DNA from 2 places in the Paenibacillus sp. LK1 genome. Region 2 is predicted to be linked to the other one. Evidence: riboswitches for the same ligand, from Rfam matches in the RefSeq annotation. Region 2 holds a riboswitch; the other holds the start of a gene.
The links. Region 2 has a riboswitch for cobalamin ahead of metE (5-methyltetrahydropteroyltriglutamate--homocysteine S-methyltransferase). Riboswitches for the same ligand answer to the same signal wherever they lie in the genome.
Positions count from the first base shown of each region.

Region 1: it holds a riboswitch for cobalamin, as region 2 does, so the genes downstream of both, CS562_RS09570 (ABC transporter substrate-binding protein) here and metE (5-methyltetrahydropteroyltriglutamate--homocysteine S-methyltransferase) in region 2, are expected to answer to the same signal.

Region 1 is NZ_PEII01000003.1:524,953-532,590, reverse strand. Features, by position in the region: gene CS562_RS09600 (Cof-type HAD-IIB family hydrolase) at 1-613, opposite strand, end outside; gene lplA (lipoate--protein ligase) at 847-1,848, opposite strand; gene cobD (threonine-phosphate decarboxylase CobD) at 2,060-3,208, shown strand; gene CS562_RS09585 (adenosylcobinamide amidohydrolase) at 3,189-4,007, shown strand; gene cbiB (adenosylcobinamide-phosphate synthase CbiB) at 4,052-5,032, shown strand; gene CS562_RS09575 (histidine phosphatase family protein) at 5,023-5,670, shown strand; cobalamin riboswitch at 5,825-5,972, shown strand; gene CS562_RS09570 (ABC transporter substrate-binding protein) at 6,173-7,177, shown strand; gene CS562_RS09565 (FecCD family ABC transporter permease) at 7,174-7,638, shown strand, end outside.
Region 2 is NZ_PEII01000007.1:116,467-124,104, reverse strand. Features, by position in the region: gene CS562_RS16870 (hybrid sensor histidine kinase/response regulator) at 1-3, opposite strand, end outside; gene CS562_RS16865 (anaerobic ribonucleoside triphosphate reductase) at 377-2,338, shown strand; gene nrdG (anaerobic ribonucleoside-triphosphate reductase activating protein) at 2,335-2,844, shown strand; cobalamin riboswitch at 3,099-3,296, shown strand; gene metE (5-methyltetrahydropteroyltriglutamate--homocysteine S-methyltransferase) at 3,517-5,865, shown strand; gene CS562_RS16850 (glycoside hydrolase family 3 C-terminal domain-containing protein) at 5,967-7,638, opposite strand, start outside.

The DNA.
Region 1 (7,638 bases), on a different contig from region 2:
GACCGAAGTGATCTGCCAGGAAGGTGAGTGCATGGCCTTTCGTTCCTTCGCGGTGCATGATTTCAAGGAAGTATGGCTTGGACTTGGTGATGTGTACTTCTGATCCGAGCAGTTCGCGCAGGGCAACCGCAACCTCATCGAGGTAATCCGGCTCATCGATGATGAGCAGTTTCGGTGTTTTTTGCTCGATCACTTTGATGAAATCTGGTTCAATGTGGTACTGAGTACCATTCAGTTTGGCGTAGTCACGCAGCTTGTCGTTTTCTTCACGGGCATACAGCTTGTCGTCAATGTACGTTTGCAGGTGCAGATTATGCTCCAGGCAGTAGTCGTATAATTTGCGGGAAGCGTCCTGTGGAACGTAGCGCTCGTAGAGTACTTTTTCGTCCAGCAAGTTTTTCACCAAAGCGCCTTGATACGTAATGATTGGCACGTTCAGCTTCGTTTGACGAGCGAGTGCTTGGGCAGAAGCATAAGCACGTCCAGTTGCCAGTGTTACAACGACACCATGAGCTACCGCTTGTTCCAGGGCAGTCTGTGTTGCAGGCGTTACTTCCTTGTTATCGTTGATCAGGGTATCATCAATGTCAATTGCGATTAATTTGTAGGTCATCTGTGTTTCTCTCCTTTTTTATCTGTATCTATTTAATTGAACTAAATAAACTCACACAAGCACTACGATGACAGAATAACCTTCCAATCACTGTTATCCCCAGATTTTTTGATCCCTCTTATAAGGGGGAAATCCGGTGATAAAGGTGAACGCTTCGCTTTTACAGGTTTTTTCTGTCCTCTCCGTTTCAGTGATCATAGTTAGTTCAAAACATCTATATACATCTAAATTACTTACTCCTCAAGGAAAATGAGGCCAATAAAGTCCTCAAGCTCCAGGTTACCGAAGTAATGTTTTACATCCAGACCCTCAAGTGCAGTACGCACCTCAGATTCCTCGTAACGCTTGCCACGCAGCATATCTTCGATATCTGCTACATCGCCTACGCCGAAGAAATCACCAAAGATTTTGATATCTTCAATCCGTCCATCTTTGATATTCATGCGCAAATCGATGATGCCGACAGGGAATTTACGGGTATGCTTCACATTGCTTTCTGGAGAAAGCCCGTAGTTCCAGTCCCAATTGTTATAACGCTCAGCAGAGATTTCGTTGATCTTGTCCCAGTCTTTCTCTGTGAGTTCATATTGAGGAACATCTTGTGGCTCCATACGGAAAATGTGGCGCAACAGCTCGTCCCGGAATTGTTCTATGGTCAGATTGCTGTCGATAAGATCACGAATATTCGCAACACGACTGCGTACGGATTTGGTGCTCTTGGACTTGAACTTCTCCGGATTAACGTTGAGTGAAGCCTGTACGTGGTCGAGGTTCAGGTTGAACATCAATGTGCCGTGACTGAACATACGGCCACGCGTAGAGAATTGGGCGTTGCCCGAAATTTTCTTCTCTCCGACTTGCAGATCGTTACGTCCCGTCAGTTCGGCATTAACTCCGAGCTCTTGCAGGGCTTCCACCACAGGCTGCGTGAATTTGCGGAAGTTATGGAAGGATTGTCCGTCATCTTTGGTAATAAAGCTGAAATTGAGGTTGCCCAGATCGTGATAAACGGCTCCGCCTCCCGAAAGACGACGTACGACTTGAACACCGTTATCCTGAACATACTCAATGTTGATCTCTTCAATGGTATTCTGGTGTTTTCCGATAATAATGGACGGGCGGTTGATGTAAAACAGCAAATAACTGTCATCCATCGGCAGATGCTTCAGAATGTATTCCTCGATGGCGAGGTTTACAGAAGGATCTGTAATGCCCTGGTTATCAACAAACAGCATGGTCATTCCTCCATTAATGTATGTGAGGGATGTATATCCCTTATGTAGTGATGCTTTACGGAATCGAAATTCCTTCTCTATTGTAAACGAATTGTCGAAAGGACACAAAGAAATTGAAGCCGCAAAGGGCTTGAATAGTCAAATCAGGATTGACCCCTGGCTGCCACGACATCCATAATAAAAAGGACATGCAGAAAGGATGACGGACAGGATGACCGGTTTAATTGAAGTTTTCGGACATGGCGGTGATGTGGAGACGGCCGCGGCACGTTTTGGAGGGAATCCTGTGGATTTCCTCGATTTTAGCGCAAACATTAATCCTCTGGGTCCACCACGGGAAGTGCTAAAGGCTCTGGAGCAAGGAATGCATACGGTACTTCGTTACCCCGATCCGGGTCATCGGGCGTTCAAAATGTTGCTTAGTGACCGACTGGGTTTAACCCCGGATCACATATCTGTGGGTAACGGGGCGGCGGAAAGCATGGCTCTAATCTTACTGGGACTCGCGCCGCGTAGAGTAGGTACGGTAGAGCCCGGTTTTTCGGAGTACAGCACATTATCCAGACAATTTAGAGCAGAAGTCCACCGTGTTCAAGGACGGGAAGAGCTGGACTGGCGAGCAGAACCGGAAGATATTGAGAAGCTGATGGAGCGGGTGGACCTGCTTTTCCTTGGACAGCCCAACAACCCCAATGGGGTTCAGTATCCGGTGGACGTTCTACAACGGCTTGCTCGTAATGCAGAGACAACAGGCACGATATTGGTTGTAGATGAGGCATTTATCGACTTTATTCCTGGATCACAACGGCAATCGCTTGCATCCAGCTTGAAAGAGTATCCGCAAGTGATCATCATTCGTTCCATGACCAAGTTTTATGCGATTCCAGGCCTGCGTCTGGGTTATGCGATGGGGCGTCCCGAACTGATTCGTGCCATGACAGAGAAACAGGTCACCTGGAGTGTGAATGGGCTTGCACTGATCGCAGGAGAAGCCTGTCTGCGCAGTGGGGAAAATTTTGAACAGGAGACATTGGCACTGGTGTCACACGAGCGAAAGAGATTAACGGAAGGTCTGGAAGCTTTGGGATGTAAGGTAACGCGAGGGGAAGCGAACTTTATATTGGCAGCTCTTCCAGAACCATGGACAGCGACATCCATGCAGGCTGCTCTCGGTGAACGGGGAATACTGATCCGAAGCTGCGCGATGTATCCCGGACTTGGGGAACGACATGTACGTTTTGCGGTCAAGGACGCGGAGGCTAACGGACGTATGCTGGAAACCATGGGAAGCGTAATTACGCCTAATCCGACAACCGGGTTAGAGGCAGGGGGACAAAGCGATGGCACTGCCATTCTATAATTATTACTCCCATGTAATAAAGGACCAGAACGAATACAGATCTTCTGTGTGGCCTGGATTACACGTCTCCGCACATGAGCGGCATATTAAAGCGTCCAGTCCTTCTGCTGTAACAGCCCTTTCCAGTGCTGTGTATGGAGGCGGCATGATTGAACTGAATCGTATATTCAACATCTATGTCGACAGACATTATCGCTGTGATGATCCACCTCGTGATATTGCTGATCTGTTGAGTGAATGGCAGGAGCAGCAGGATCAATGTGCCGGTCTTCTGACTGCGGTTCGATTGGAGCACACAGCGATCCAGGAATACGCAAGTGATGAGTTCGGATTACTTTGCTGCACTACAGCAGGGGTATCCAATGCTGCACGGGCAGGTTCTGCAAGAACCGTATTTGATGCTGCGGGGAATAAGATGAGCAATGGGACGGTGTCCCAGAAAATTGGGAAGGTTTCGGCTTCAACCTATACTCCCGGTACGATCAATATCATGTTGTGGATGAATGGGCGTATGACTGCTGGAGCGATGGTGAATGCCATTCAGACTGCGGTGGAGGCGAAGGTCGCTGCGTTAGCTGATTTCGGTGTGGCGGATTCAGAGAATGGTCTGACTGCAACCGGAACAACAACGGATGCCATCGTACTCGCGGTAAGTCAGGCTGATGTAAATAAACCGCTCATCAGTTACGCCGGGACGGCTACAGTCATGGGTGCAGCGATTGGCAGGCTGGTGTATGACACAATAACGGAAAGCCTGCAAGCCGCGCAGGAGTGGAAAGAGAGGAATAACAAGCAATGACATCTCTGCTGCATCAATGGGCTTCCTGGCCGATCTGGACGGGAATGGCTGGAGCCTGGATTATTATAGGAGCATACATATTGGATCGCTGCATCGGTGATCCACGCTGGATTCCCCACCCGGTGATTGGAATGGGAAAGGCCATCTCTGCACTGGAGCGGGCGATAAGGTCGCGGGTGGATTCGAACCAGGCTCTCAAAAGAGCTGGCGTTTTATTTCCCCTTTTGATTGCGGGCGGTTCTTTTGCACTGACTTGGGGATTAATCTATGTGCTGGGTCTTATTCATCCCGCTGTTTCGGTTGTGGCAGAAGTGGCGCTAATAGCAACCACCATTGCCTCGAAAGGTTTGAAGGATGCAGGCATGGAAGTTTACCGCCATCTGAGTCAACAGGACTGGCCTGCGGCGAGACGTTCACTGGGTATGATTGTAGGACGTGATACGGCTCATCTGGATGAACCGGAGATTGTACGGGGAACGGTGGAGACTGTGGCGGAGAATATCGTGGATGCTATCGTCTCTCCACTGTTCTATGCCCTGATTGGTGGTGCACCCCTTGCCATGGCCTATCGGGCGGTGAATACACTGGATTCCATGGTAGGTTATAAAAATAAAAAATATCTGCATCTCGGCTGGGCGTCTGCCCGTCTGGATGATTGGGCCAATTGGATTCCCGCGCGGCTTACCGCCTTGCTGTTGATTATAGGAGCCTGGTTCATGAAGATGGATGCCAGAGGGGCTGCACGTATGGTGTCCCGGGATGCACGACTGCACCCAAGCCCAAATAGCGGTTTCCCCGAGTCGGCGGTGGCTGGAGCGCTGGGCATAAGACTTGGCGGGCATAACGTATATCACGGCGAGGCTTCATTTCGCGCATATATGGGCGAGCCTACAAGGCGGATGGAAGCAGAAGATATTGTACGAACAACACGGCTTATGTTCTGGTCGGCAGGTTCTTTTGTTTTAGTATGTTGGTTGGTCACCTTAGGGATATGGTCTGCTGGAGGTGCACTGTTATGGAGATAGAAGCTGGACCTAGTGGCATGCAAAGTCGTGAGCTTATTTTGATACGTCACGGGACAACGGCGTGGAATTTGGAAAAAAGATATCTAGGGCATTCCGACATCGGACTGTTGCCCGGAGCAGAGCAGGAGCTATCTTCGCTGCGTGAGCAATTCAGCAATATCACATGCGAAGCCCTGTATTGCAGTGATCTGCTGCGTTGTCAGCAGACACTTACACACATTGCGCCGTCCCAAGCGGGACAGGCCAAGCTTGATCCCCGACTAAGGGAGATTGACTTTGGTCAGTGGGAGGGGTTGACCTACGATCAGCTCAAGGACAATCCGCAGTACCGAGACTGGATCGATGCGCCCCAGGAGGTAACGCCACCGAGTGGCGAGCCTTGGACAGCATTTACTGCGCGAATTGATTCATTTCTGAAAGAGAGTCTGATGTCCTTTTCACCAATACTGCACTCTCGCAGCTTAAACGTGCCAAAGATAGCCGTAATTACACATGGCGGTGTTATTCGTTATATGGTATCACGTCTCATTCCAGATCAAGGATTTTGGGATACGCAGGTGATACCAGGACAAGCGATCAAGATCCGGCTGGATGGTGATGGGGGCAACTGGGTTGGAACCAGATTGACTTTTCCGTAAATCGGGTTGTAAGGATGTACAATATAACCTATAATCACAACAGAAGTGTGACTTAGCAAGTGCGTCATTGATGGAAGCTCAACAAGCTCTAGCAAGGATGCAAGATGCTCACTTGAATGGTTGAACAATATTAGCGACCAAGGGTCCCGCGTGCATGCAGCAATGTTTCATGGGTTCATATGAGGCCATGAACGGCAAACGGGTGAAATAGGGAAGCCGGTGTAAATCCGGCACGGTCCCGCCACTGTAAATCAGGATGAATTCCTGTAAGTCAGGTTACCTGCCCTGGACGTACAAACCGGTGTTCCTTCGAGGAAAGGACAGCGTTTCGGGCAGTTCTCTGTGCATATACAGCGCCAAGCTGACCATGCATAGATCGCCACATGCGAGACGTCATCCCTGATCCTGACCCAAGGATTGGGGATTTTATTTTTTCGGAACACAAATTCAAGCGGAATTGGGACAGGAGCACTACTCACTAGAATGGATAGAGAAGGGGAGAATGAACACAATGAATTTCAAGACATGGAAAGGCGTAGCGTCACTGCTGAGCGCAGCGATGCTGGCACTGACGTTGGCCGGATGTGGTACAACAACAACGAACGAGGGCACAGGAACCTCGCAACCTGCACAGGAGCAATCCCAGGAACAGGCGCAGACAGATCTCAAAACACAATATCCACTCACGGTTACAGATGCTACGGGTGAATCATTTACCTTTGACAAAGCACCAGCCAAAATCGTATCTGTATCTCCAGCTGAAACGGAATCCCTGTTCGCACTCGGATTGGACGAGCAGATCGTAGGGGTATCCGACTATGACGATTATCCGGAAGCAGCAACGAAGAAACCAAAAATGGGCGGCATAACAAAGCCTAATGAAGAGTCTATCATTGCGGCTGAAGCAGATATCGTATTTACAGGTATCTCGATGAGCGAAGAGTCTGTTAAGAAACTGCGCGATCTGGGCATTACCATTTTCAAAACAGATCCTAAATCAGTGGATGATGTGATGAATAACATTGAAACATTTGGTAAAATCACGGATCATCAGGAAAAAGCACAGGAGATCACCACTCAGATGAAACAAGATGTGGCTGATGTAACTGAAGCTGTGAAGGCAGTTAAACCAGAAGAAAAGAAAAAAGTATATGTTGAGTTCTCCCCAGGCTGGACTGTGGGTAAAGGCGAATTCATGGATGAATTGATCACACTGGCCGGAGGAAACAACGTAGCTTCCGACTTGACTGGCTGGAACCAGATTAATGAAGAGAACATTATTGCTTCCAATCCGGACGTCATTCTGTATGCGAACGATGTTATTGATGAAAATTCCAAAACATTGGATCAAATCATCAAAGCACGCAGCGGATGGGATCAAATCACGGCTGTGAAGAACGATGCAGTCATCGGTCTGGATGCCAACCTGTTGAGCCGTCCGGGACCACGGGTAACCCAAGGTCTGAAAGAAGTAGCCAAAGCGATCTACCCTGATCTGTTCAAATGAGTAAAAAGCTGGCAGTGTACGGAACGGCCGGAATTGTGCTGCTTGTGTTAACCGTGCTCATCTGCACGGGCATCGGTTCGGTTGCCCTGCCTGTCCGGGACATTGCGGGTATCTTGCTTCATCGCATTCCCTGGCTGGGCGACTGGATTGTTCCTGACTGGAATACAGCAGCAGAACAGATTATATGGAAGGTCAGATTCCCACGTGTACTGCTTGCCGTGCTTGTAGGTGCATCGCTGGCGATTGCCGGAACTGGATTCCAGGGGGTTCTTCGTAACCCTCTGGCTGATCCGTTTACCCTGGGCGTATCGTCCGGTGCATCGGTAGGTGCGGCTTTTCTGATTTTTTTCGGATTGCAGTATGCACTGATTGGGATCTGGACTCTGCCACTGGTCGCGTTTCTGACGGGAGTAATCACATTGTGGTTTGTACTGGCCCTCGCTCGTGAGGGACGCAAAATA
Region 2 (7,638 bases):
CATGACTCACCCCTCTTGTCTTAGCTGCATTTCAAATCCGTATTCCACAGTATGATTCAATCGATTAACGAGGGTTCAAATATTCCGAAACAGCTGTCACAAACTATTCATATATGAAGTTTTCTATCCTTTTTTTCAAGCATCGTCAACTGAACTTGCACAGTAAATAGAAATTATACGCTTACCCTCCAGCTTTGAAAACCTTTATCACTCAGGGCTATAAATCATGACAGTCGACCAGCCTCTCCCATGTGATCATTATCACACCTAAATAACAATATATAGTTTATAAATGGATAAAGAAACTCTACATGTAGTGTTCAATGAATGGACATTATCCCATACATTTCAATTTTATTATTTAGGAGGAACTGATATGAACATGCTTGAGTATGCCTCTCCACCGGCATCCGATCTGCTATCTGACCTGGGAAGACGAATTATTGGTGCTGAAGATGCCGATACGCTGAGGGAGAATGCCAATCTGAACGGAGACTCATTCAGCGGCAAGATGAGCAGGCTCGGTTCGGAGACCGCCAAGTGGCATGCTTTGCGTCATGTGCTGCCTAAGGGCCTCGCTACAGCTGTGGAGAACGGCGATCTGTATGTACACGATCTGGATCAGTATGCCCTTGGTACGACCAACTGTATCTTTATTCCGTTTGACCGGCTGCTGGCCTCCGGATTCAATACCGGCAACGGTTCGGTTCGTACACCACAGACAATCATGTCTGCCATGGCACTGGTGGCCATTATTTTTCAATCCCAACAGAACAGCCAGTACGGCGGGGTATCCGCCAATAAAATCGACTGGGATCTCGCACCTTATGTGAAGCGTTCGTTCCGTAAGCATTACCGGAAGGGACAACGGCTGTTTGGGGAAATCACCCCAATTGAGGATGAGCAACTTCATCTGGATAGCGATGAAGCAAAGGAGAAGTGTCCTCGAGCCTTTGCCTTTGCCTGTGAAGAAACGGAACTGGAGACCGAACAGGCCGCCGAATCCCTGATCCATAATCTGAACACCATGAGCAGTCGTGCTGGGGGACAGATTCCGTTCACTTCGCTGAACTACGGACTGTGCACTTCAGCCGAAGGTCGACTCGTGTCTCGATCTTTGCTGGAAGCGACCATTCGGGGACTGGGTAACGGAGAAACTCCCGTGTTCCCACAACATATTTTCCAGTGCAAGCATGGAATTAACCAATCTGAAGGAGAGCCGAATTATGATTTGTTCCGGCTTGCTGTGACCTGCTCCTCACGGCGCATGTATCCGAACTTTGTCAATGTGGATGCTTCCTTCAACCTGCCCTATTATCAACCGGAAGATCCCGATACGATCATTGCGACGATGGGATGCCGGACACGTACACTGGCTGATCGCTTCGGACGCAATCGTCAGAGCGGCAAAGGGAACCTGTCTTTTAATACCATCAATCTGGTCAAGCTCGGCATTCGATACGGGATCTGCCAGGGAGCAAGAGCCATTGCTGACCGGGCTGGCTTCTATACTGCGCTGGAATCGGTCATGCACAATGCTACGGACGGTCTGCTACACAGGTATCGAATTCAGATGAACCAACCTGCCAAAGCATCGGACTTCATGATGCGGGAAGGAGTATGGGAAGGCGGTGAACATTTGGCTCCGAATGAACCGGTGGCCGATCTGTTGAAACATGGTACGTTATCCCTTGGTTTTATCGGACTTGCAGAATGTATGACCGCTCTATATGGCCGTCACCATGGACAAGACCTCCATGTACATCGAGAAGCCTTGAATATCATTCGTACGATGAGAGAGTTCTGCGACCGGGTGAGTGAGCAGCATAACCTGAATATCACCTTGTTCGCTACGCCCGCTGAGGGCCTATCCGGCAAATTCACCAAGATCGATCGAGAGCGATACGGCAGCATAGCAGGGGTCAACGACAGGGAATACTACACCAATTCATTTCACATTCCGGTCTATCATTCGCTTCATGCCTATCGCAAGATTGAACTGGAAGCTCCCTTCCACTCCCTATGTAATGCCGGAGCGATCTCATATGTCGAACTCGACGGGAATGTACGGGCCAATACCGCCGCTTTCCAACGAATCGTTCAATACGCGCTTGCCCAGGACATCGGGTATTTCTCCATTAATCACCCGATTGACCGTTGTCCGTCCTGTGGCTATGAGGGCGTTATTGGAGATGTATGTCCCGGATGTGAGGCTCATGAAAACCATGTGCATTTCCAGCGACTGCGCCGGGTTACGGGATATCTGACCGGTGACTATAAAGTGCGCTTCAATGGCGCGAAGCAGGCCGAAGTGAGAGACCGGGTGAAACATCGGTGAATCTGTATGGTTACATCCCGGAATCAGTGAATGAGGGGCCTGGCCTGCGTGCCGTGTTGTTCATCAGCGGATGCCGCCACGCTTGTCCGGGCTGTTTCAGTCCCGGCTCATGGAGCTTCCGGGCAGGCGAACCCTTTACGGAGAAGAGGCAGCAGCAGATTTTGCATGAAGTGACCTCACATCCCTTGCTGGAAGGGGTAACGTTATGCGGAGGTGATCCTTTTTTCTCTGCCGCAGAATGCGCCTCCTGGGTTCGGCAGCTTCGGGCTGCTCGACCTGATCTGACTGTATGGGCCTACACGGGGTTTGTGTATGAGGAACTGATTACAGACCCGTCGCGGGCGGAGTTATCCCGGCTATGCGACGTCATTATCGATGGGCCTTATATCGCAGCTGAGCGTGATGTGTCTCTTCCTTTTCGCGGCAGTCGTAATCAGCGCATCGTTAATGTGGGTGCAACAATGGCAGACCAGACAATCGTTACCATGCAGTTAGATGCATGGTAACGTTTTTTTATTTAGGGGAATCAAGCATAGCGTGGGCGATGATTTGCTTCATTTTAAGGAGCCAAATCTGCCATTAAATCAAGGTTTAATAGAACATTATTTTATTTCCGATCGGATTAATGATATATGTTGCAAGCCCGTTGGTTATCGTCTATGATTGGTAGCAGAAGAGCAAGTATACGACGATTGCATCATGATACAATCTATCATCTATGCTTGGTCGCCAATTTCATAGCCGGAGATGTGTACGCACATTTCTGCACACGGAAACAGGTGCCGACCGCGCTACATGCGTGGTCAGGCTTAAAAGGGAAGCACGGTGTAAGTCCGTCGCGGTCCCGCCACTGTATACGGGGAGTCTATGCATATAATCCACTGGTGCAACCACCGGGAAGGAATGCATATGGCCATGATCCGCAAGCCAGGAGACCTGCCTGTTTCGACAGCATCGCATGACCTACGGAAGATAGGGAGGTGTTAGAGCAGCCGCTACAACTACTTATAGCAGGTGTTCTTTCCCATTCTATCTTTGTGCACAGTCGTCATTCATGATGCCTGTTTCTCGGGTTATGGAATCGGAAGGAATGCCTTTTTTTGATGCTTTCAAAAGAAGCACACCACAATAGCTTCAACTTGATGGGTTCACTTATTATAAATGAGGAGGAATTTTACATGTCGCAATCACAGCAACAACAGCCACAAGTACTGACAGGCAACCTCGGTTACCCCCGCATCGGTGCGGGACGCGAATGGAAAAAAGCACTGGAGTCCTTCTGGGCTGGCCGGATCGATGAATCTACGCTTCATCAGGAGCTAACCACGCTTCGGTTGCAGGATCTGAAGAAACAGCAGGCACAGCAGCTCGATCTGATTCCTGTAGGCGACTTCTCCTACTATGATCATATTCTTGACGTATCCGCGATGTTTGGCGTCGTTCCTGAGCGCTTTAACCATTCAGGCGGACCCGTATCCGTATCTACCTACTACGCCATGGCCCGGGGTAATGATCAGGCAACAGCCTGTGAGATGACCAAGTGGCTAAACACGAACTATCACTACATCGTACCTGAGATTCATAATGATACTGCATTTGCATTGCTTGAAAATAAACCCCTTGCCGCCTATCGCGAAGCGAAGCAGGAGCTTGGGCTGGAAGGTAAACCAGTCGTTGTCGGTCCGTACTCGTATGTACGATTCGCCAAAGGCTATGACGCGGAACGCTTCGCAGAAATCGTCACTCGCCTCGTTCCCGTATACGCCCAGCTTCTGTCTGAGCTTCAAGCAGAAGGCGTACAGTGGGTACAGATCGACGAGCCTGCTCTGACGCTGGCCGTCTCTTCCGAAGATGAGGCTTTGCTGCAACAGGTGTATGCTGCCTTGGCACAAGCTGCACCGGAGTTGAAGCTGCTGCTTCAAACGTATTTCGAATCGGTGGAAGCTTATCCGGTCGTCACAGCTCTGCCTGTTGCCGGAATCGGCCTGGACCTGGTCCACGGCTATGAAGGCAACTTCGCCAGCCTGCGGGAGCATGGCTTCCCGCAGGATAAATGGTTGGGCGCCGGTGTCATCGACGGGCGCAACATCTGGCGCGCCGATCTCGCAGAGACGGCGAAGCTGCTGGAGCAGGTAGCTGAATTCGCAGCCGAAGGCAAGCTGATCATTCAGCCTTCCTGCAGCCTGTTGCATGTACCGGTTACTGCCGCTCAAGAGAGCGCGCTTGATCCGGTACTGCGCAATGCCCTGGCCTTTGCCGACGAGAAGCTGGAGGAAATAGCGACGCTCGGCACGTTGTTGTCCGGCGGTGCGAAGCAGGCGGACCAGGCAGCGGCTTTGGCGGAAGCCAGCCGCCGCGCCCAGGCGAGCACCGAAGCGGTGCGCCTGCTGAGCGAGTCCGAATCACGGACACGCCTGAGTGGTGCGCCTGCAGGGGTGCATGCTGATGAGCAGCTGCTTCGCGACGCGTCATTCCAGGAGCGACGTGAGCTGCAGCAGCAGAAATGGTCGCTCCCACTGCTGCCAACAACAACCATTGGCAGCTTCCCGCAAACGGCGGATGTGCGCAAAGCACGTGCACTCTTCCGTAAAGGGGAGTGGAATGCGGAGCAATATGATGCCTATGTTCGTGAACAGATCCAGGAGTGGATTACCATCCAGGAGGAAATTGGTCTGGATGTGCTGGTACACGGTGAGTTCGAACGTACCGATATGGTCGAGTTTTTCGGTGAGAAGCTGACCGGATTTGCCTTCACCAAAAATGGCTGGGTACAATCCTACGGCTCACGCTGCGTGAAGCCACCTGTAATCTATGGAGATGTGCTGTTCAATGAACCGATGACGGTAAAAGAAACAGCCTATGCCCAGACACTGACCAGCAAACCGGTAAAAGGCATGCTCACAGGTCCGGTAACGATCCTGAACTGGTCCTTTGTCCGCTCGGATATACCACGCAGTGAAGTATCCTACCAGATTGCTCGCGCCATTCGGGACGAGGTTGAAGCGCTAGAGCAAGCAGGCATTGAGATGATTCAGGTCGATGAGCCAGCTCTGCGTGAAGGACTTCCTCTCAAACGAAGCAAGTGGGATGAGTACCTGCAATGGGCCGTGGAATCCTTCCGTTTGGCTACTGCAACCGTAAAACCAACAACGCAGGTGCATACCCATATGTGCTACTGCGAGTTCGATGATATTATTGAAGCCATCAGCGACCTGGATGCAGATGTGATCTCCATCGAGACATCCCGTAGCCATGGGGAACTGGTAGGCAGCTTCGAGCAGAATACGTATGACAAAGGCATCGGACTCGGTGTATACGATATCCACAGTCCGCGTGTTCCAGGCAAGGACGAGATGTTGAATATGATCGAGCGTGCACTTCAAGTGCTGCCAGCAGATCTGTTCTGGGTGAACCCTGACTGCGGACTGAAAACACGTGGTAAAGCCGAAGTTGTAGATGCATTGAGCATCATGGTGGACGCTGCTCGTACAGCAAGAGAACGAGTAACCGCTGATTCCTCAATCTAAACGAAGCCTGTGAATGCAAATAAAAGCCTCCGAATTCCTTCGGAGGCTTTTTTCATTTACCATCATTCTATTTGTTTATCTTGAAAGGCTTTTTATCCGACTTAATGAATCTCGAAATGGCTGACACGTACTCCTGCGGACAACACAAGGTATACATCCTGTTGACCTGATACGCCTTTCAGGTCTGCCTTAACCGTGGACCACTGCTGTGCCTCGCCATGTGCCAGTTCCACGCGTCCTGCCAGTGTACCGTCAGGTGCACCCAGTCGAACTTCCAATACCGCATCTGCCTGCTCTGATGATACACGAGCTTCAATCGCTGCTGCATTGCTGCCCAGATCTGCATCCTTGAAGGCAATCCAGCCTTGTTCACCAATCACACGGACAGAAGTTCCGCCTTCTTTGCTCTCATCCAGATCTACACCGAAGTATGCATCGTAATTCTCGGCGCGCGTAGCCACACCCAGATTACGTGCAGGAATGGTCTCCCCTTGTACTGTCAGGTCAGCAACAAGCTGAACATCGGCAGAAGATTTGCCCACCATAATGGAGTAGGTGCCGCTTTCGACCACATAACGATCACGGGTTACATCCCAGATCGCCAGTTCCTGAACTGGCAGTGTGAAGCTGACTTTTACTGTAGCTCCAGCTTCAATATGAAGACGACGGAAACCTTTTAACGTTTTGAGTGGACGTTTCACACGGGACTGTCCGGCACGCACATACAACTGTACAACCTCATCACTGGCGATCGTACCTGTATTTGTCACGTCCACATGCACAGTAATGATCTCTTCGACTCCAGCTTGGGCCGGGTTCAGCTCCAAATTACTGTATTTAAACGATGCATACGTTAATCCATGTCCGAATGGATACAGTACATCACCTTCAAAATACTGATACGTACGTCCGGATTGAATGATATCGTAGTCTCTGATATCAGTCAGCTGATCTGCGGATTGTACCCACGTCATATTCAGGCGGCCTGCTGGTGCATAATCGCCATATAATACGTCAGCTATAGCGTTCCCCAACTCTTGTCCTGCATGGGATGTATACAATACAGCCGGAATATTCTCCTGCACCCAGTTGGACGTGAACGGGTAACTTCCCACGATAACTACAACGGTATTTGGATTCGCTGCATACACGGCTTCAACCAGACGCTGCTGGGATTCAGCCAGGTCCAGACTTGGGCGGTCGATCTCTTCTTTACCATTTACAAGCGGATTGTTGCCGACAAATACAATCGCCGTCTCCGCTTCCTTCGCGGCCGCAACCGCTTCTTCCAATCCATTCACCACAATATCCTTTTTGAACGTTTCCGTAGCACCGAAAGATTTCAACTCTTCGGATACCGCAAACGCATCGTTTCCATTATTGGGTGCCGTTACTGTTTTACCGTTCCAAGTCGTCAGCCCCACGCTTCCGTCTTGTTGTGGCAACAGATGGAATACTTCCTTCACAAACCAGCCATATACTTCATCCGCTGATGCCGTAACCATTTCTTCATCCGTCGTCAGGTATTTCCCATTACTGTCTGCCTTCAGCGTGTAACTGCCAAAGCCCCAGTCACTTAGTGTAAATGTCTCCGCATTTCCCGAAGCAATGATGGATGATTTCTCATCCTCAGCCAATCCGACAGCCTTACCGCTTGCCACTGAAGTCAATGTAATGCGGTCATTGCCATCCTTGAATGCAACCTTGTCGCCGCCTACTTTGCCACTGATCGCTTCAAGCGGGGATACGCTATATGGCATGGTGCCTGCATAC